One region of the Corynebacterium freneyi genome, then DNA from elsewhere that is predicted to be linked to it. Evidence: riboswitches for the same ligand, from Rfam matches in the RefSeq annotation. Region 1 holds a riboswitch; the other holds the start of a gene.

Region 1 (8,699 bases):
AGCAGGCCGACGACGGCGGGGTCGGCGGAGGGGTCGACCTTGGTGCACTGGCCTTCGTGGACGAGCGTCGCGTCGGAGAAGGCACCGATGCCCAGGGCCGGGGTCAGCTCGGTGCCGTCGGCAAGCGTCATGGGCTTGGATGCGTTGTGGGTGTCGAAGCAGTACTTCGGTTCGCCCTTCTTGCAGGCGCGGCACTGGCCGCACACGGCGCGCCAGTTGAGGACGACGAAGTCGCCGACCTTGACGTGGGTGACGGCGTCTCCGACCTCGGAGACGATGCCGGCGGCCTCGTGGCCGAGGAGGAAGGGGTAGTCGTCGGCGATGTCGCCGTCGCGGTAGGCCAGGTCGGTGTGGCAGACGCCGCAGGCCTGGACGTCGACGATGACGTCGTTGGCGCCGGGGGCGGGGATGACGATGTCGACCATCTCCACCGGGGCGCCCTTCGAGCGGGCGATGACGCCGCGCACGGTGCGGTGGGCGCCCGCGGCGGAAGCGGCGTCGGCGGTTCCGGCGGCGCCTTCGGGGTTGTCGGAAGCGGTCCGGGGATGGTTCGCGTCGTTGTCGGTCATGCGTCCCAGCGTAGGGAGACTTCCGGAATCATGCCCGCAGCCCGGCTCACCGGCGCATCGGCGCGGCGAAGAATTCCACCTCGTGCCAGGACGACAGTCGGAAGGCCCGGTCCATGGCGGCGCGCTCGGTGGTGGTGGCGGTGGTGGCGTGGCGGGAGCAGATGTCGATGGCCTTGGTGGTGTCGGCGTCGAAGGATTCGTCGGCGTAGGTGTCGAGCCATCGCGAGTACGGGTGGCTGGGGTGGTTGAGGGCGATGAGACGGTGGCCGATGTCGCGGTAGAGCCAGAAGCAGGGGAGGACGGCGGCGATGAGTTCGCCGTAGGAGCCGCGGGCGGCGGTGGCGACGAGGTGGTCGACGTAGGCGCGGGTGACCGGGGACGCATCGATGGCGCCGGCCCCGGTGTCGCCGGCGTCGTCGCCGAGGAAGCTGCGGTGCAGTTCCATTTCGCCGGCGAGGGCGCCGTGGGCGGCGTACGACCAGAACATCTGCTCGTCCTGCGTCGGCGCCAGCGCGGATGCGGCGGCCAGGGCGCGGGCGTAGCCGTTGAGGTACAGGGCGTCTTGGGCGAGGTAGAAGCGGAAGGCTTCTTCGGGCAGGGTGCCGGAACCGAGGCCCTTGACGAAGTCGAGGTCGTCGATGGCGTCGCGGAGGTCGGCGATCGATTCCCACCACTGGTCGGCGATGGTGGCGGCGTTGGGGGCGAGGCCGCGTTCCCACAGTCGCGCGAAGTGGTGGATGGGGCCGCTGCCGTGTCCGACGTCGAGTTCGTCGGCGTGGCGCAGGGAGGAGGTCATCCAGGATTTGGCGGTGTCGACGGCGAGCACGGGGTCGCCGGTGCGGGGCCACAGGGCGGCGATGGCCGCGGAGATGGAGCAGCCGGTGCCGTGGGTGTTGCGGGTGTCGATGCGGGGTCCGGTGAACCGTTCGGCGGAGCCGTCGGGGCGGACGAGGGCGTCGATGACGGTGTCGTCGGTGAGGTGGCCGCCCTTGGCCAGGACGAGGACGTCGTGGGCGGCGGCGACGGCGTGGGCTTGGTCGAGGGCTTCGCCGGCGGTGGCGGCGGGGGCGGTGCCGGCGAGGACGGCCAGTTCGGGGATGTTGGGGGTGACCAGGTCGACGTGGCGCAGCAGGTCGTGCAGGGCTTTTTCGGCGTCGGCCTTGAGCAGTCGGTCGCCGGAGGTGGCGACCATGACGGGGTCGAGGACGACGATGGGGGCGGGCGCGCCCTCGGGGGAGATCGTGCCGTCGACGGATTCGCCGGAAGCCCCGTCGTCGGAGTGGCTGGTGCGCTTGGGCAGCGTGTCGAGCCAGTCGGCGACTTCGGCGATGATGGGCGCATCGAAAAGCATGCCGATTTTGATGGCGTCGATGGTGACGTCATCGGACACCGCATCGAGTTGGGAGCGCAGGAATTCGATCGGCGGCACGTGGACGTCGCGGACCCCGGTGGTGTTCTGGCTGACGAGGGCGGTGACGACGCCCATGCCGTAGGCGCCGTGGGCGGAGAAGGCCTTCAGGTCGGCTTGCAGGCCGGCGCCGCCGCTGGGGTCGGTGCCGGCGATGGACAGCACGCGGGGGATGCGGCCGGTGACGGAGGCGCCGCAGGTGATGCAGCCGCCGTTCCAGTCGTCGGGGAACTGCCGGTATGCGGGTGTGCGTGCGTCGCCCATTGCAACATCCTTTCGCCGGTGTTGGCCGGATCAAGTTCGGCGGGTGTGTTCTCAGCCCGGTCCGTCGCGGGCACCCCGTGTCGCGCGTCACGTTAGCAAAGGTTGGGGGTTGCTTTGCGACGTCGTCCGTGGTGCCGGTCCGGTGTGCGGGTGCGGGCGCCGGTGGGGTGTGTGGCGCAGTTTCGCAATGCTCGGCGGTGGGGTGGAAATGCCGCGTGAACTGCTGATTTGGTGTCCATATGCGATCTGGGTAGAGTAATGATCCGTTGCACGGAGACGTGCCGGAGACATTCCTCCATAGCTCAATGGCAGAGCATTCGACTGTTAATCGAAGGGTTGCTGGTTCGAGTCCAGCTGGAGGAGCCAAAACAGCAGGTCAGAGGGTAAAACCTCTGGCCTGCTTTCGTCTTTTCGGTCGAAAAGGACCATTAAAGGACCGAAAAATGCAGGATTAATCCCCGCGCCGGGTGGCCGGGGCTTTCCCGTCGGCAGTCGCGCACGGTCAGATTGGGCATGAATCGTCAGTGGTCGCGCACGGTCAGGTCGGACATGAATCAGCGGTCGCGGACGATCAAGTCGGACATGAAGAGGAAGCCGTCGAGCACGACGGTCAGTCCGTTGGCCGGTGCGGATGACGAGGTCTTGTTCTTCACTTCGCCGAGCAGCGCCGTCGTGTCGTCGACGATGGCGGTGCCGGGCGGGACGATGATTTTCGCGTCGGAACAGAGGGCCTGGAAATCCAGGACGATCCGCTCGGCGGGCCAATCTGCCTGGCGCAGGTCGAGTTTCACCTCGCCGAGCAGGGCCCACCATGTGGTGTCGGCGCGCGGGGCCCAGCGTCCGGTGAACTTCTTGTCGGACAGCAGGGCGGGGCGTCCCTCTTGCCGGTCGGAGTCCGGGGTCCGGCCGATGAGCTCCAGGCCGTGGCCGGTGCGGCCCTCCGGGCGCGGTCGGTAGGGGTCGGGTTGGCGGTAGGGGTTGTCGCTCCGGGCGGTGCGCAGCGGATCCGGGGCGGGGGCGGTGTCGGCGGGGCGGGCCGATTCGATCCGTTCCAGGCGTCCCGCGATGGCGTCGAGTTCGGGGGAGTCGTCGGCGAGTTCGTCGTCCCATACCCGTGCGCAGAGCTCGTCGTACTCCCCGATGCTCAGTTCCGCGCGTCCGACGGCGGTTTCGAGCCTGGATTGCAGATGTTCGCGGCGCTCGTGGGGCGTTCCGGGGTTGGTCATGGGGTCGAAATTACCCGTTTCGGGGCCTGCCCGGTGGGGTCGGCGCGGGGGCGGACGGCGGCTGCGTGGACGTCGTCAAGCCTCTGAACTGCGATGATGTGGGCGTAGCCGCAACTTAACGGGAAGTTCATCTTCCACCAATGTGATTTCCACCCTCGTTACCTACCCTGGCGTGTGCCCGGCAGGGGGAAGCTGTCGGGCGGAACAGGAGCCACGTTGCGTACCACGACCGCGACCACTGACCGAAACCCTCTGATCCGGGATGGGGAGGTGGTGGCCGCGGGCGCGACGTCGCACGGCGCCACCATCGATTCCACCCTGCCCGCAGGCGGGTCCGACGATGCCGGACGCCGGGACACGGCGCTGCGCACCTACGTGCTGGACACGTCGGTGCTGTTGTCCGACCCGCACGCGCTGCGGAAGTTCGCCGAGCACTCCGTCGTGCTGCCGTTGGTGGTGATCAATGAACTTGAGGCCAAGCGGCACCACCCCGAGCTGGGCTGGTTCGCCCGGACGGCGTTGCGCCAGCTCGAGGAGCTGCGGCACCGCCACGAGCGCCTGGATCTGCCGGTGCCCGCCAACGATGAGGGCGGCACGCTGCAGGTGGAGCTCAATCACACGGACCCGTCGGTGTTGCCGGCGGGTTTTCGCAATGATGCCAACGATCACCGCATTTTGGCCTGCGCCCTGAATTTCCGGGCGGAGGGCCGGGACACGGTGTTGGTGACCAAGGACATTCCGCTGCGGGTCAAGGCCGGTGCGGTGGGGTTGCCGGCCGACGAGTACCACGCGCAGGATGTGGTGGTCACCGGCTACACGGGGTTGGCGCAGGTGGGGGTGGCGTCGGAGGACATCGATTCGTTGTTCCGCAACGGGTTCGTCGAGCTTTCCGACGATGCCGTCACCGAAGAGGGGACGCCCGCGTCGGAGTTGCCGGTGCATTGCGGGGTGCAGTTGACCGCGGGGTCGCAGTCGGCGTTGGGCCGCATCGTGCCGGGTGGTGCGGTTCGGCTGGTTCGCGGGGATGTGGAGGCCTTCGGTCTGCGGGGCCGTTCCGCGGAGCAGCGCATTGCGCTTGATCTGCTTCTCGACGACGAGGTCGGGATCGTTTCGCTCGGCGGCCGCGCCGGCACGGGCAAGTCCGCGTTGGCGTTGTGCGCCGGCCTGGAGGCCGTGTTGGAGCATGGCCGGCACCGCAAGATCGTCGTGTTCCGGCCGCTGTACGCGGTGGGCGGGCAGAATCTCGGTTACTTGCCGGGGTCGGAGAGCGAGAAGATGAATCCGTGGGCCCAGGCGGTGTACGACACGTTGGAGGGCCTGGTCAGCGAGAACGTCATGGATGAGATCCAGGCGCGGGGGATGCTCGAGGTGCTGCCGTTGACGCACATCCGCGGCCGCAGCCTTCACGACAGTTTCGTCATCGTCGACGAGGCGCAGTCGTTGGAGCGCAACGTGTTGCTGACGGTGTTGTCGCGCCTCGGCTCGAATTCGCGGGTGGTGCTCACCCATGATGTCGCGCAGCGCGACAACCTGCGGGTCGGGCGGCATGACGGTGTTGCGGCGATCATCGAGAAGCTCAAGGGCAACGCGTTGTTCGGGCACGTGACCTTGCAGCGGTCGGAGCGGTCGCGCATCGCCGAGTTGGTGACCAACCTGCTGGAAGAGGGGTAGGACGGGTTTTCCGGGACTCGGGGAAAAACCTCCCGCGTCGGCGACTCGGGCGCTATCGTACGTTCCATGAATGATTCGGTTCGCAAAACTGAGGTTCTGATCGTCGGCGCGGGTTTTTCCGGCATCACCGCCGGTGTCCGTCTTCTGCGTGAGGGGATCGAGGATTTCCAGATCATCGATCGTGGTCACGAGGTGGGCGGCACGTGGCGCGACAACACGTATCCGGGTGCGGCGTGTGACGTGCCCAGTCATCTGTATTCGTTGTCGTTCGCGCAGGACTTCGATTGGTCCCGCAGTTTCGGCACGCAGCCGGAGATCGCCGATTACCAGCGCAGCGTCGCGGTTCAGCAGGGTTTGTACCCGCATATCCGGTTCCGAACGGAGATGGTCGACGCCCGGTGGGATGATGCGGCGGGCCGGTGGTTGGTGACGACTCGCGAGTTTCCGCATGTGCTTGACGACGCCGACGGGCGCACCGCAGTGGCCACGTCGGGGGAGTTGGCCGACAAGGTGTTCGGCGGCGGCGCCGACGGGGGTGCACGGGATGGGGAGGTCGCGGCCGCGGAGCCGAAGACCACGACGTGGTCGGCCCGTGAGCTCGTTCTCGGCGTCGGTGCGTTGTGCGAGCCGCGGCTGCCGGACATCGAGGGGATCGGCGGGTTCGAGGGCACCATCTTCCATTCGTCGCGCTGGGATCATGATGTGGATTTGCGCGGCAAGCGGGTGGCGGTGATCGGCACGGGGGCTTCGGCGATCCAGATCATCCCGAAGATCGCCCCGATCGTCGGGCATCTGGACGTCTACCAGCGCACCGCCCCGTATGTGATTCCGCGGCTGGATCGTTCCTATGCCGGGTGGGAGCGGGCGGCGTTGCGCAACGTGCCGGGGCTGCGTCGGGTTGTTCGAGCGCAGGACTGGTTCTTCCGTGAGCTGCAGATTCCGGGGCTGACGAAGAACGACGCGTTGATGGCCCCGATCAAGGGGGTGTCGCTGGCGATGTTGCGGGCGCAGGTCCGGGACCGGAAGCTGCGGGAGAAGCTGACTCCGAAGTTCACCATCGGCTGCAAGCGCATGCTGATCTCGAACACGTATTACCCGGCGATCGCCCGGGACAACGTCGAGTTGGTCACCGATCCGATTCAGCGGGTCAACGCCCATTCGATCACGACGGCGGATGGCACGGAGCGTCCGATCGACGTGCTCATCGTCTGCACGGGTTTCCACGTCACCGACTCGCCGACGTTCGAGTTGGTCCACGGGCGTGACGGCGAGTCGCTGGCCGAGGCGTGGCGCCGCGAGGGCATGAGCGCCCACAAGGGCACCACCATTCACGGTTACCCGAACTTGTCGGTCCTCATGGGCCCGGCGACGGGCCTGGGGCATTCGTCGATGATCTACATGATCGAATCCCAGGCGAATTACTTCATGGACATGCTCCGGACGAAGCGCCGCCACGGTGTCGATGTTGCGGAGGTGTCGGAGCGCGCCCAGGGCGAGTGGAACGACTGGATTCGCAAGCGCCTGCCGGACACGGTGTGGGTCAGCGGTTGCGGTTCGTGGTACCTCGACGATCACGGCAATGCGCCGGCGGTGTGGCCGAGCTGGACGTGGAAATTCCGGTTGAAGACGAAGAAGTTCGACGCGTCGTCGTATGACCTGCGGGTGGCCCGGCCGGCGCTGGAACCGAGCCGCTAGCGTGCCATAGGAGACTCGAAGGGCGCGGGACCGGTTCGGTTCGGCGCCCTTTCGTGTGCCCGCCCCCCCCCGGGGGGCCAGGTGGCGGGCGGGCGGTGATCCGGTGGCGGCCCTGTGATGGGACGGTGATGGCCCGGTGGTGGGCCGGTCAGATTCGGGCGCTGCGGCGGATGCAGGCCGCGACGGTGTCGCCGTCGTCGACCATCGGCACGTGTCCCAGGCCGGGCAGCAGATGCAGTGGCACCTCGGGCAGCACGTCGTGGTGGCGCTTCCAACCGCGGATGAGGGTCAGGTCCGTGGTGCCCCAGTACACGGTCTGGGCGGCGTCGCCGACGGACGGGGAGTAGATGAAGTCCGCGGCCAGGCCGTGGTCGATGACCGTGTTGCGCAGCATGTTCTCCGCGTCGCGGACGACGGCATCGGGGTCGAGGCGCCAGGGCTTCGCCGAAAACATGCCGAACATCGAGGTGCGGCCGATCGCGGTCTTGGCCATGGCCGGCAGCACGGGCTTCAGGATCCGGCCGATGGCGCGCAGCGCGAGGAACTGCGCGACCGTGCGGCGCTGATCCCAGGGGCCGTGGAAGAACCCGGCCGGGTTGAACGCCGTCGCCGTCGCCGCGTGACCGCGCCGGGCCAGCTCCAGTGCGAAGTAACCGCCCAGCGAATTGCCCGCCACGTGGGGCTTTTCCCCGTCGGTCGAAACTTCGCGCAGGAAGGCGGCGAGTTCGTCGATCATCCTGTCGACGATGTCGTCGTCAAGCGAATCGGGATTCGGCGTTTCGCCGTGCCCTGGCAAGTCGATGGTGACCACCCGGAAGTGGTCGACGAGCCCGGGCAGCACGTCGTCCCAGGCGTGCCGTGAATGGCAGATGCCGTGGATGAGCACCAGCGTCGGTCCTTCGCCGTGGATGGAGTGGGCGATCGGCGACGAGGAGGCGTCGGCGTGGTTGGCGTCGGATTTCTGCGTCATGCGCGACAGGGTATTGGACACGAAACGAAAATGCGGCGGTTCGCCGGAAACCGCCGCGGAGAAGGTGGGGCCGCCGGTGCTCGAGGTCGCTCACGCGGTCGCGGGTGTTCGGCTGAGCCGCCGCCCCCGCCGGGTCAGTTCGTCAGTTCTTGGTGGTGCCCGTCTTCGTGGTGCCCTCCAGGCGGCGGCGCGCCGGGAAATCGTCGGCGGCGACGGTGGCCTGGAGGGTGGCGTAGTCCGCGTAGGACGACGTCGCGCCGAAGGAACGGACGGCCAGCGACCCGGCGGCGGTGCCCAGGGCGACGGCCCGTTCGAAGCTGCCGCCGCGGGCGAGTTCTGCGGCGATGGTGCCGGCGAAGGCGTCGCCGGCGCCGGTGGTGTCGACGATGTCCTCGGCGGGGACCTTCAGCGACGGCTGGTGCCACACGATGCCGTCGCCGCCGTCGACTACGGCGCGGGCGTAGACGCTGCCTTCGTCGCCCAGGGAGATGACCACCGACGGGCAGTACTGCAGCAGCGAGTCGATCTGGCCGGCCAGGTCGCCGCGGCGGATGCCTTCGGAGGCGCCGAGCTTGCGCAGCACTTCCCATGCTTCGGTGGCGTTGACGATGAGCGGGTCGGCGCTGTCGATGAGCGTCGGCGTCACCACGGTGACGGGCGCGAGGTTGAGGATGAATCGGGTGCCGTGCAGGTTGGCGATCATGCCGAGCTGTTCGGTGGCGTCGGGGCGCAGTTCGCCCTGGGCGAGGAGGACGTCGGCTCCGGTGATTTCGTCGGTGAAGTCCGTCGGCTCTGTGACGGTGTTGGCGCCGCGGGTGACGAACACCATGTGGTGGCCGTCGGGCGTCGCCGCGATGTAGGCGGAGCCGGTCGGTTCGTCCCAGGTGGTGCGCACG
Region 2 (8,699 bases), 1.2 Mb from region 1:
CCAGGATGGTCTTGGCCTTGCCGACCATGATCAGCTGCAGGATCTTGCCCAGCCAGGAGACGGCGAAGAAGATCATGGCCACGCCGAGCAGGATGGTCACGGTGCCGGCGATGACGTCGGATCCCGGCAGCATGCCGGTCAGGCCGTCGAGCCCGATGACGTCGACGACCGGGTCCGTCAACGTGCCGACGAGATCCGCCTGGCCAGGGTCCGGCAGAACGGTGCCGAAGAGCTGGTCGGAAACCCAGGAGGCGCTCTTCTGGATCGGGTGGAAGAAGATCTCCAGCGGCAGCAGGACGATCACCGCGAAGAGGTTGAAGAAGTCGTGGACCGTCGAAGCGGCGAAGGCGCGTCGGAACTCGTCCTTGTGGCCGGCGTGGCCGAAGGAGGCGAGCGTGTTCGTCACCGAGGTGCCGATGTTGGCGCCCATGATCATGGGCACCGCGACCTCGAGGGGCAACGCACCCGCGCCGACGGCGGTGACCACCAGCGTCGTCGTGGTCGACGACGACTGGATGATCGCGGTGGCCAGCACGCCGACGAACAGCGCGATGAACGGATTGGTGGCGAAGTCGAACAGTCCCTCGGCGGCGTCCTTGCCCAGGCCCTTGAATCCGTCGCCGATGACGCCGATGGCGACGATCAGCATGTACAAGGTGCCGATGGCAAGTAGCGTAAGAACCCACTTCGGCAAGCGCTGCAGCCCCTCGGGGACCTCGCTGGCGGCGACGTCCTCGCCGTGATCGGCGGTCATCGTCGCGGTGGCGCCTGCGGAAAGGGTGTCGTCGGCCGGAACCTGGGCGTCGTCGCCCGGGTGTCGGGAAGTCGTCATCGTTTCTCTATTCCTGGTCTCGCGGGTGTCCCCGGTGGTTTCGGGGGAAAGCGTGCGGGTCCGTGCGTCGCCCTGGTCGTGCCCGGGCACACGTGGCCGAGAGTATCGCGCGACAAGGTATACCAATGACGGCAAATAGTTGAACGGCAGGTTAACAAACACGGTTCTCCGGGGTGATGTGCGTCCCATCGGCACGAAGAAGCGGCGGAAGCCGTGATGGCTTCCGCCGCTGAGGATTTCGGCGTCGCCGGCGCCCCGCCGTTCGCCTACTCCGACGTCAGGGGCAGGTAGACGCGACCGCCGGCCGCCTCGAACTCCTCGGCCTTCGCGGCCATGCCGGCCTCGATCGCCTCGACCGTCTCCAGTCCGTGCTCCTTGGCGTAGTCGCGGACGTCCTGCGAAATTCGCATCGAGCAGAACTTCGGCCCGCACATCGAGCAGAAGTGCGCCGTCTTCGCGGGCTCCGCAGGCAGCGTCTCGTCGTGGTACTCCAACGCGGTGTCCGGATCGAGGGCCAACGCGAACTGGTCATGCCAACGGAACTCGAAACGCGCCTTCGACAGGGCGTCGTCGCGCTCCTGGGCGCGCGGCAATCCCTTGGCCAGGTCCGCGGAGTGCGCGGCGATCTTGTAGGTGATGACACCGACCTTGACGTCGTCGCGGTTGGGCAGGCCCAGGTGCTCCTTCGGGGTGACGTAGCAGAGCATGGCCGTGCCGGCCTGGGCGATCATCGCCGCGCCGATGGCGGAGGTGATGTGGTCGTACCCCGGCGCGATGTCCGTGGCCAGGGGGCCCAGCGTGTAGAACGGGGCCTCTTCGCACAGCTCCTCCTCGAGCCGGACGTTCTCGGCGATCTTGTGCATGGGCACGTGGCCCGGTCCCTCGATCATCACCTGCACGCCCCGAGCCTTGGCGATCTTCGTCAGCTCGCCGAGGGTCCGCAGCTCCGCGAACTGGGCCTCGTCATTGGCATCGGCGATGGAACCGGGGCGCAGGCCGTCGCCAAGCGAGAACGTGATGTCGTACTTCGCGAAAATGTCGCACAACTCGGCGAAGTTCTCGTACAGGAACGACTCGCGGTGATGCGCCAGGCACCACGCCGCCATGATCGACCCGCCGCGCGACACGATGCCCGTGACGCGGTTGGCGGCCAGCGGAACGTACCGCAGCAGCACGCCGGCGTGGACGGTCATGTAGTCGACGCCCTGCTCCGCCTGCTCGATCACCGTGTCGCGGTAGATCTCCCAGGTCAGCTTCGCCGGATCGCCCTTGACCTTCTCCAACGCCTGGTAAATCGGCACCGTGCCCACCGGCACGGGGGAGTTGCGCAGGATCCACTCGCGGGTCTCGTGGATGTCGGCGCCCGTCGACAGGTCCATGATCGTGTCGGCGCCCCAGCGGGTCGCCCACACCATCTTCTCGACCTCCTCCGCGATCGACGACGTGACCACCGAGTTGCCGATGTTCGCGTTGACCTTCACCGCGAACTTCTTGCCGATGATCATCGGCTCCAGCTCCGGGTGATTCTTGTTGGCGCAGATCACCGCGCGGCCCGCCGCGACCTCGGAGCGCACCAGCTCGGGGTCGACGTCCTCGCGGGCGGCGATGAACGCCATCTCCGGGGTGACGATCCCCGCGCGGGCCCACGCCAGCTGCGTCGACGCCTTCAGTTCGGGGCTTTCCGACGACGCCGGCGCGGGAGGCGGAGTCGGCCACGAGTCCCGGGTCTTCGGCAGACCGCCGTGCAGATCCGGATCGGCGTCGGTCTCGGTGTACGGGCCCGACGTGTCGTAGGCGTCGAAATGCGTGCCGTCGGTGAGGTTGATCCGGCGGGCCGGAATGCGGAGGACGACATCTTCGGAACCGAACGGCGAACCGTCGAACACGACGTCGTCGTAAATCTTCTCGGAGCGATAGATCGGGCCGGTGGTGACCTGGTCCCGCGCCTCGTCCATGGGGCTGGTGGCGTTTTTCGCCATCGCGATCCTTTCCTACGCCGGCATTACCCGGACAGGTTCGAACGGTCGGCATCCGCATTCCCGATGCCCTCTCAGCGCCGGTTCGGTGGGCGCTCCCGTGGGGATTATTCGGTTGTGACGGTCGAGCGTACCCGATGAAATTCGAGGGGCGGCGCGACGATCGGCTCGCCGCGGGCCCCGTGGGGAGGGGGTGAAACGGGGGTGGCGGCCGGGAATCGGCCGGAACAAACCGGGGGCTTGCCGCATCGGAAAAGTCGGGGGAAAGAGTTGCGGCCGAAGATATTGAGGCCTTACATAGTCCAGAGAACAACTGACATTCGTGCGTCAATAGGAGCAGTGGAACAGTGGGCACACCCTTCGGGAATTCGGAAACGCCCCGGTCAGGTGGGTTCGGCGGAGCGTCGAATCCCGGATTCGGTGGCCCACCCTCCGGCTCGGGAGGAGGATTCGGCACCCCCGGCGGGGGTGGCTCCGGTTTCGGTGCGACCCCCGGCGGGGGTGGCTCCGGTTTCGGCGCGGCGCCTTCCGGCGGTGGCGGCGGGGGCTTCGGCACCGCACCTTCGGGTGGCGGCGGCGGGGGCTTCGGCTCGGAATCCGGTTCGAGCTTCGGCGGCGGCGATGGATTCGGTTCCGGCGGGGGCGGTTTCGGCACCGGCGGCGCGTCCGGGGGAGCGGGCTTCGACCCCTCCGGCGCAGGTCCCGCCGACGGGGCCGCGACCACCTACCGGTCCGGCCCGTGGCCGTGGGTCATCGCGGCGACCGTGACCGCGGTGATCGGCCTGGTCCTCGGCATCGTCGCGTTCTTCACCGCCGAGCCGACCGACGGCGCTTATTCCGCGCTCGCGTTCGGCGGTTGGGCGTTGGCCGGGATCGTCACGTTCATCTTGCTGGGCGTGCACCTCACGGAGGACACGAAACGGCAGGCGTCCGGACCGTACATCGGCAACGCCGGACAAATCGCCCTGTACCGCGCGGCGGCGGGCATCGGCCTGGTGGCCGTGATCGTCACCGCGATCGAAATCGCCCTCTGGGCGTCGAAGCTGGGAGTGGCCTGATGCTCGACAACGCAACCACGATGGCGGGCCGCATCGCCCGCCGATTCACCGGCCGCCGCGTCATCGGCGCCGTCGGCGTCGCGGCGCTGGCCATGGTCGCCGGTTCCGCCGGCGCGCTCGCGCAGGGGCTCGGTTCCGGACAAGGCGGCGGCGATCGCGCCCTCAGCGAGTTCGCCGGCTGCATCGCCGGCTCGAAGTCCGGTGACATCCTCCTGGTCATGGACGAATCCGGCTCGCTTGCCGGCACCGACGCCATCACCGCCACGGACCCCGACGCCAAGCGCGTCGACGCCGCCCAGGCCTTCGTGAAGAAGATGGCCGACTACGCCGATGCCACCGGCAGCGACATCAACGTCCGTCTCGCCGGTTTCGGCGGAGACTACAACGCGGCCACGGACTGGACGGCCCTCGAGTCCGACGATGACGGCACCAACGTCGACGACGACATCGAGGCCTTCGCCGACCGCGCCAACGAGAACTGGACCGATTACTCCGCCGGCCTGACCGGCGCGGCCGCGGCATTCCGGGACAGCGAAAGCCCGTGCCGCACGGTTTTGTTCTTCAGCGACGGCAAGCCGACCGCCGAGGGCACCGCGGACGACTCGGCCATCATGGACCAGGTGTGCCACGCCGACGGTCCCGTCGGACGGCTGCGCGCGAGCGGAATCCAGGTCTTCACCATCGGACTGTCCAACGGCGACGACGACCCCGCTGAGCACCTGCGCCGGATCTCCGAGGGCACCGACTGCTCCGCCCTCGCCCCCAACGGCGCGTACATCCCCGCCGCCGACGCGTCCGCGCTGACCGCCGCGTTCGAAAGGATGGCCCCCTCGTTGGGCCTGGGCTACGACGAATCCCGCGACATCGACGAGTCGGTCGAGTTCACGCTCGACGATTCCGTGACCCCGGTGCAGCTCAGCGTCACGCCCACCGGCCCCGGCCTCGACGACATCGGTGCCCTCATTCCGGTGCTGACCCCGCCGGGCGGAGAACCCATCGACCTGACCGGGGACGTGTCCGACATCGCCGGCAACCCGATCACCGTCACCGAGGGCAACGAAGACGCGAAGGGCTCCGTGAAGGTGGACATGGAGCGCGGCGGCGACGAATGGGCCGGCAACTGGACCTTCGGCTACCGGGTCGAGGGCGGACAGTCCGACGACGCCGGCTACGAGTTCAAGTTGGACATCATCCCGGGGCTGAGCATCGTGGTCGCCGATTCCCAGCCCAACGTGCCCCTGGCCAAGTCCGACGACGACGTCATCGGCGTCTCCATCGTGGGGCCCGACGGCGACCAGCGCCGGTTCGACGGCGACGCTCGGTTCACCGCCCGCATCGAGCCGTCCAACGGCGACGCCCCCATCACCCTCGTCGACAACGAGGACATCCGGTCCGGATCCTTGGACGTTCCGCTGGACAAGGTCAACGGCGCGGTCGCCGGCAACCTGCGGATGGAGCTGGCGGTCACCACCGCCGGCGACGAGGGCCGGCCGGGAACGCAGCTCAAGCCCCTGCACTTCTCCAAGGACATTTCCGTCGCACCCGCGACCATGCCCAAGCTGCCCGGTTCGGTGAACCTGGACGTGCACGGCACCGACGGCACCGCGACCATGCAGGTCGCCGGTCCGGGCACCGTGTGGGTCGACCCGGGTTCCTTCACCGTCGGCGACGCCACCGTCGAGTACACGGCCGATCACGACGAGTCGAACCCGCTGGAGCTCGAGCGCGGCGAAACCGGGGAAATCGTCCTGACCGCCACCACGGGCACCGCCATCGACCGGGCCATCGCCGACGCGTGGATTCCGGTTACGGCGGTCGACGCGGAATCGGGACAGCAGGACACCGTCGACGTCCGCGTGGAGGGCGCTCTCACCGCCCCCATCGACAAGGCGACCTTCGGCGTCGCCCTGGTCCTCGCGCTCCTGCTGGCGCTGCTCATTCCGCTGGGCGTCCTGTACCTGATGAAGTACCTCACCGGACGGATCCCGTCGAGCCCCGGCATTCATGCGGTCCGCGTCCCCGTCACCCTCGACGGCACGACCGTGGTGCGCACGGACAAGGGCGGTGAATTCGACCTGACCTACGAGGAGGTCATCGCCGCACCCCGCGTCACGTCGAGCGGCCGCTCCGTGACGCTGGCGGGGGAGCAGGTCGTCGTGAAGACCGGCCTGAACCCCTTCGAACCTCCGAAGGCCGTGGCCGAAAGCCCCAACTCGATTTCCGATGCGGGCGAGCGTTCGGGTGGCTCCGCGCAGCTGCCGCTGGCGGTCCACGACCGCTGGTTCGCGATCGCGCAGACTCCGGCACCGTCGACGGGAATGCAGGACCCGATGGGGCAGCTGGGACAGATGCCGGGTGCCCCGGGCAAGGACGCGCCGATTCGGGCGTCGCTCATCGTGGCCGCCGACGAGGGCATCACCCGCGAGCGGCTCGCCGCCATCGTCGACGACATTCGTCGCAATGGCGCCGACCGGCTCGGCCGGCTGAGGGAAACCATGAGCACGGAGGGGTCCGCCGACGGCGGTCCCGCAGAGTCGCCGACGACCGACAAGGAATCGAAGCGGGCCAAGGGCAAGCGCGGACGTCGCGCGGCGGGCGCCGGTGACGGGCGGAATCAGTCGCCGCAGCCGCAGCCGTCCCCGCAGAACGACTTCCCCTCCGACTTCGGTTCGGGAGATTCCTTCGGCGGCGGGTCCGCGGGGTCCGGATTCGGTTCGAATTCCGGATTCGGCGCCGGCCCGGGATCGACCCCGGACGCGAACCGGGATTCCGGCTTCGGCCAGGGCTCCGGTTTCGGTTCGGGCGGGGGCTCGGGCTTCGGCGGCAACGCCGGCTCCGGCTTCGGCACCGGCGGAGGCTCCGGCTTCGGTGGCAACCCCGGCTCCGGCTTCGGCGCCGGCGGGGACTCCGGCTTCGGTGCGAACCCCGGCTCCAGCTCCGGATTCGACGGGAGCTCCGGCTTCGGTGCGAACCGCGGCTCCGGATTCGGATGGCCGAACCAGGGAGGCTTTGGCCAGGGCCCCGACTCCGGCTCAGGAAGCGGCCGCGCCGAATGGGGGGTGCCGGACGACGGTGCCGGGAACCCCCCGGGCGATCTCGACCGATAATCGAAGAACTGACGACTAACCCCGATACACCCCGGAAAGAGACTCGATCGTGGAGAAATTTCTCGTTGTCGGATGCGGAGGCTCCGGCGCCGTAACGCAGGCCTACATCATCGACCAGCTGAAGGCCTACCTGCGCCAGGTCGATCCCGAGCGCACGGAGCTGCCCGCCGCGTGGCAGTTCGTCAGCGTCGATGCGCCGTTGACGGCCGAGCCCGGCCCGGCCGGGTTGGCCAACGTCCCGCAGGCGGGCGGTCAGTACGTCAGCGTGGGCAACAGCCTCCATTACAACCAGTTCGAGCAGGGGCTTTCCCAGCAGCTCGCCCGCACCGGTTCGCTCGGCGAGATCGCCACGTGGGCGACGCGGGAACCGGAGAACCTCAACCTCCCCATCGACCGAGGCGCCGGCCAGCGCCGCGCGCTCGGCCGCATGCTCACCATCCAGAACCTGGAGAAGATCCACGACGGGCTGCGTTCGGCGATGGACCGCCTGAACCGGATGGAGACCAACGCCGAGCTCAACGAGCTCAATTACAAGATCACCGGTCGGCGTTCCGACGTCACCGACAGCGAGCCGATCGCCCTGGTCATCGGTTCCATGGCGGGCGGTTCCGGTGCGTCGATGGTGTTCGACGTCGCCCGCCTGATCTCGACGCTGCCCGGCAACATGCCGTCGCGCACCGCGATCTTCATGATGAGCCCCGAAGTCTTCGAGTCGCTTTCCGAAGACGACCGTCGCGGCATGTGGCCGAACTCGCTGGCCATGTTCGGCGAGGCCGTCGCCGCGCAGACCGGCGCCGCGGTCGCCCACGATCGGGCGATCTTCAAGGCGATGGGTCTGTCGGTCACCCCGAAGAACGCCTCCTTCGCCCGCCTGTTCCCGATCGGCGCGCGCATGGGCGGCAACCGTTCGAAGTTCGGCGACGGTTCGCCCGCCGCCATCTACCGCGGTCTCGGCCGCGCCCTGGCCGCGCTGATGACGTCGCGCAAGGCGCTCGGCTCGTTCACCCAGTACACCCTGGGCAACTCCGGCGCGATCGAGGGCAGCCGTTCGATCCTCGGATGGGGATCGCCCACCAAGGTCAGCTGGAACGACATCCCGTGGGGCTCGATGGGATACGCGCAGCTGTCCATGGGCCGCGACCGGTACGCCGAGTACGCGGCGCAGCGGCTCGCCCGGTCGTCGTTCGAGCGCCTGCTGGAGGGCCATCTGAGCCCCGACGACCCGTCGACCGGCAAGGAGCAGCTGGACAAGCGCCTGCGCGAACGGTTGCCGGATTTCCTCGCCGCATGCCACCTGCCGGGTGCCATGGCCGGCCAGCTGCGCGCCGCAGACGTGTACCCGTGGCTGGGATCCGTGTTCGGGGGAAGCTTCTCGGCGCCGGCCGCCAACGAGGCGGTCCGCAACATCCGGCAGACGCTGCCCGCCGGCGACGGAATGAAGTCGCGGGAATGGGCCGACCTCGTCCGCGGGCGCCTCGAGCAGTGCCGCAGCGGCGTCGACGAGATGTTGTCCGCCAACGCCTACGCGGCGGTCCACGAATTCGCGGACTTCTTCGCCGATCGCGTCATCGCCGAGATCGAAGGGGATCTGTCCCGGTACGGCGTGCCCTTCGTGGAGGAGATCGTCGACCGGCTCATGGAGATGCTCCAGGAGCCGCTGATCCCGATGATCAAGAGCTTCGCGCAGTCGGCCGCCGGAATGGATCCGATGGCGCCGTCGCCGCAG

Evidence for each region. A riboswitch is a leader RNA that binds a small molecule or an ion and turns the genes downstream of it on or off. The one in region 1 is predicted to bind thiamine pyrophosphate.
Region 2: another riboswitch for thiamine pyrophosphate. It lies ahead of thiC (phosphomethylpyrimidine synthase ThiC); the one in region 1 lies ahead of CFREN_RS08945 (bifunctional hydroxymethylpyrimidine kinase/phosphomethylpyrimidine kinase).

The regions. Positions count from the first base shown of each region.
Region 1 covers NZ_CP047357.1:2,014,387-2,023,085, reverse strand. Annotated here, with positions in the region: gene CFREN_RS08950 (S-(hydroxymethyl)mycothiol dehydrogenase) at 1-425, opposite strand, end outside; gene CFREN_RS08945 (bifunctional hydroxymethylpyrimidine kinase/phosphomethylpyrimidine kinase) at 616-2,241, opposite strand; TPP riboswitch at 2,232-2,329, opposite strand; tRNA gene CFREN_RS08940 (tRNA-Asn) at 2,533-2,607, shown strand; gene CFREN_RS08935 (LiaF domain-containing protein) at 2,796-3,467, opposite strand; gene phoH2 (RNA 5'-3' helicase PhoH2) at 3,774-5,138, shown strand; gene CFREN_RS08925 (flavin-containing monooxygenase) at 5,205-6,833, shown strand; gene CFREN_RS08920 (alpha/beta fold hydrolase) at 6,982-7,803, opposite strand; gene CFREN_RS08915 (ribokinase) at 7,946-8,699, opposite strand, start outside.
Region 2 covers NZ_CP047357.1:333,134-341,832, forward strand. Annotated here, with positions in the region: gene CFREN_RS01505 (Na/Pi symporter) at 1-832, opposite strand, end outside; gene thiC (phosphomethylpyrimidine synthase ThiC) at 1,099-2,811, opposite strand; TPP riboswitch at 2,804-2,920, opposite strand; gene CFREN_RS01515 (hypothetical protein) at 3,156-3,866, shown strand; gene CFREN_RS01520 (vWA domain-containing protein) at 3,866-6,973, shown strand; gene CFREN_RS01525 (tubulin-like doman-containing protein) at 7,023-8,699, shown strand, end outside.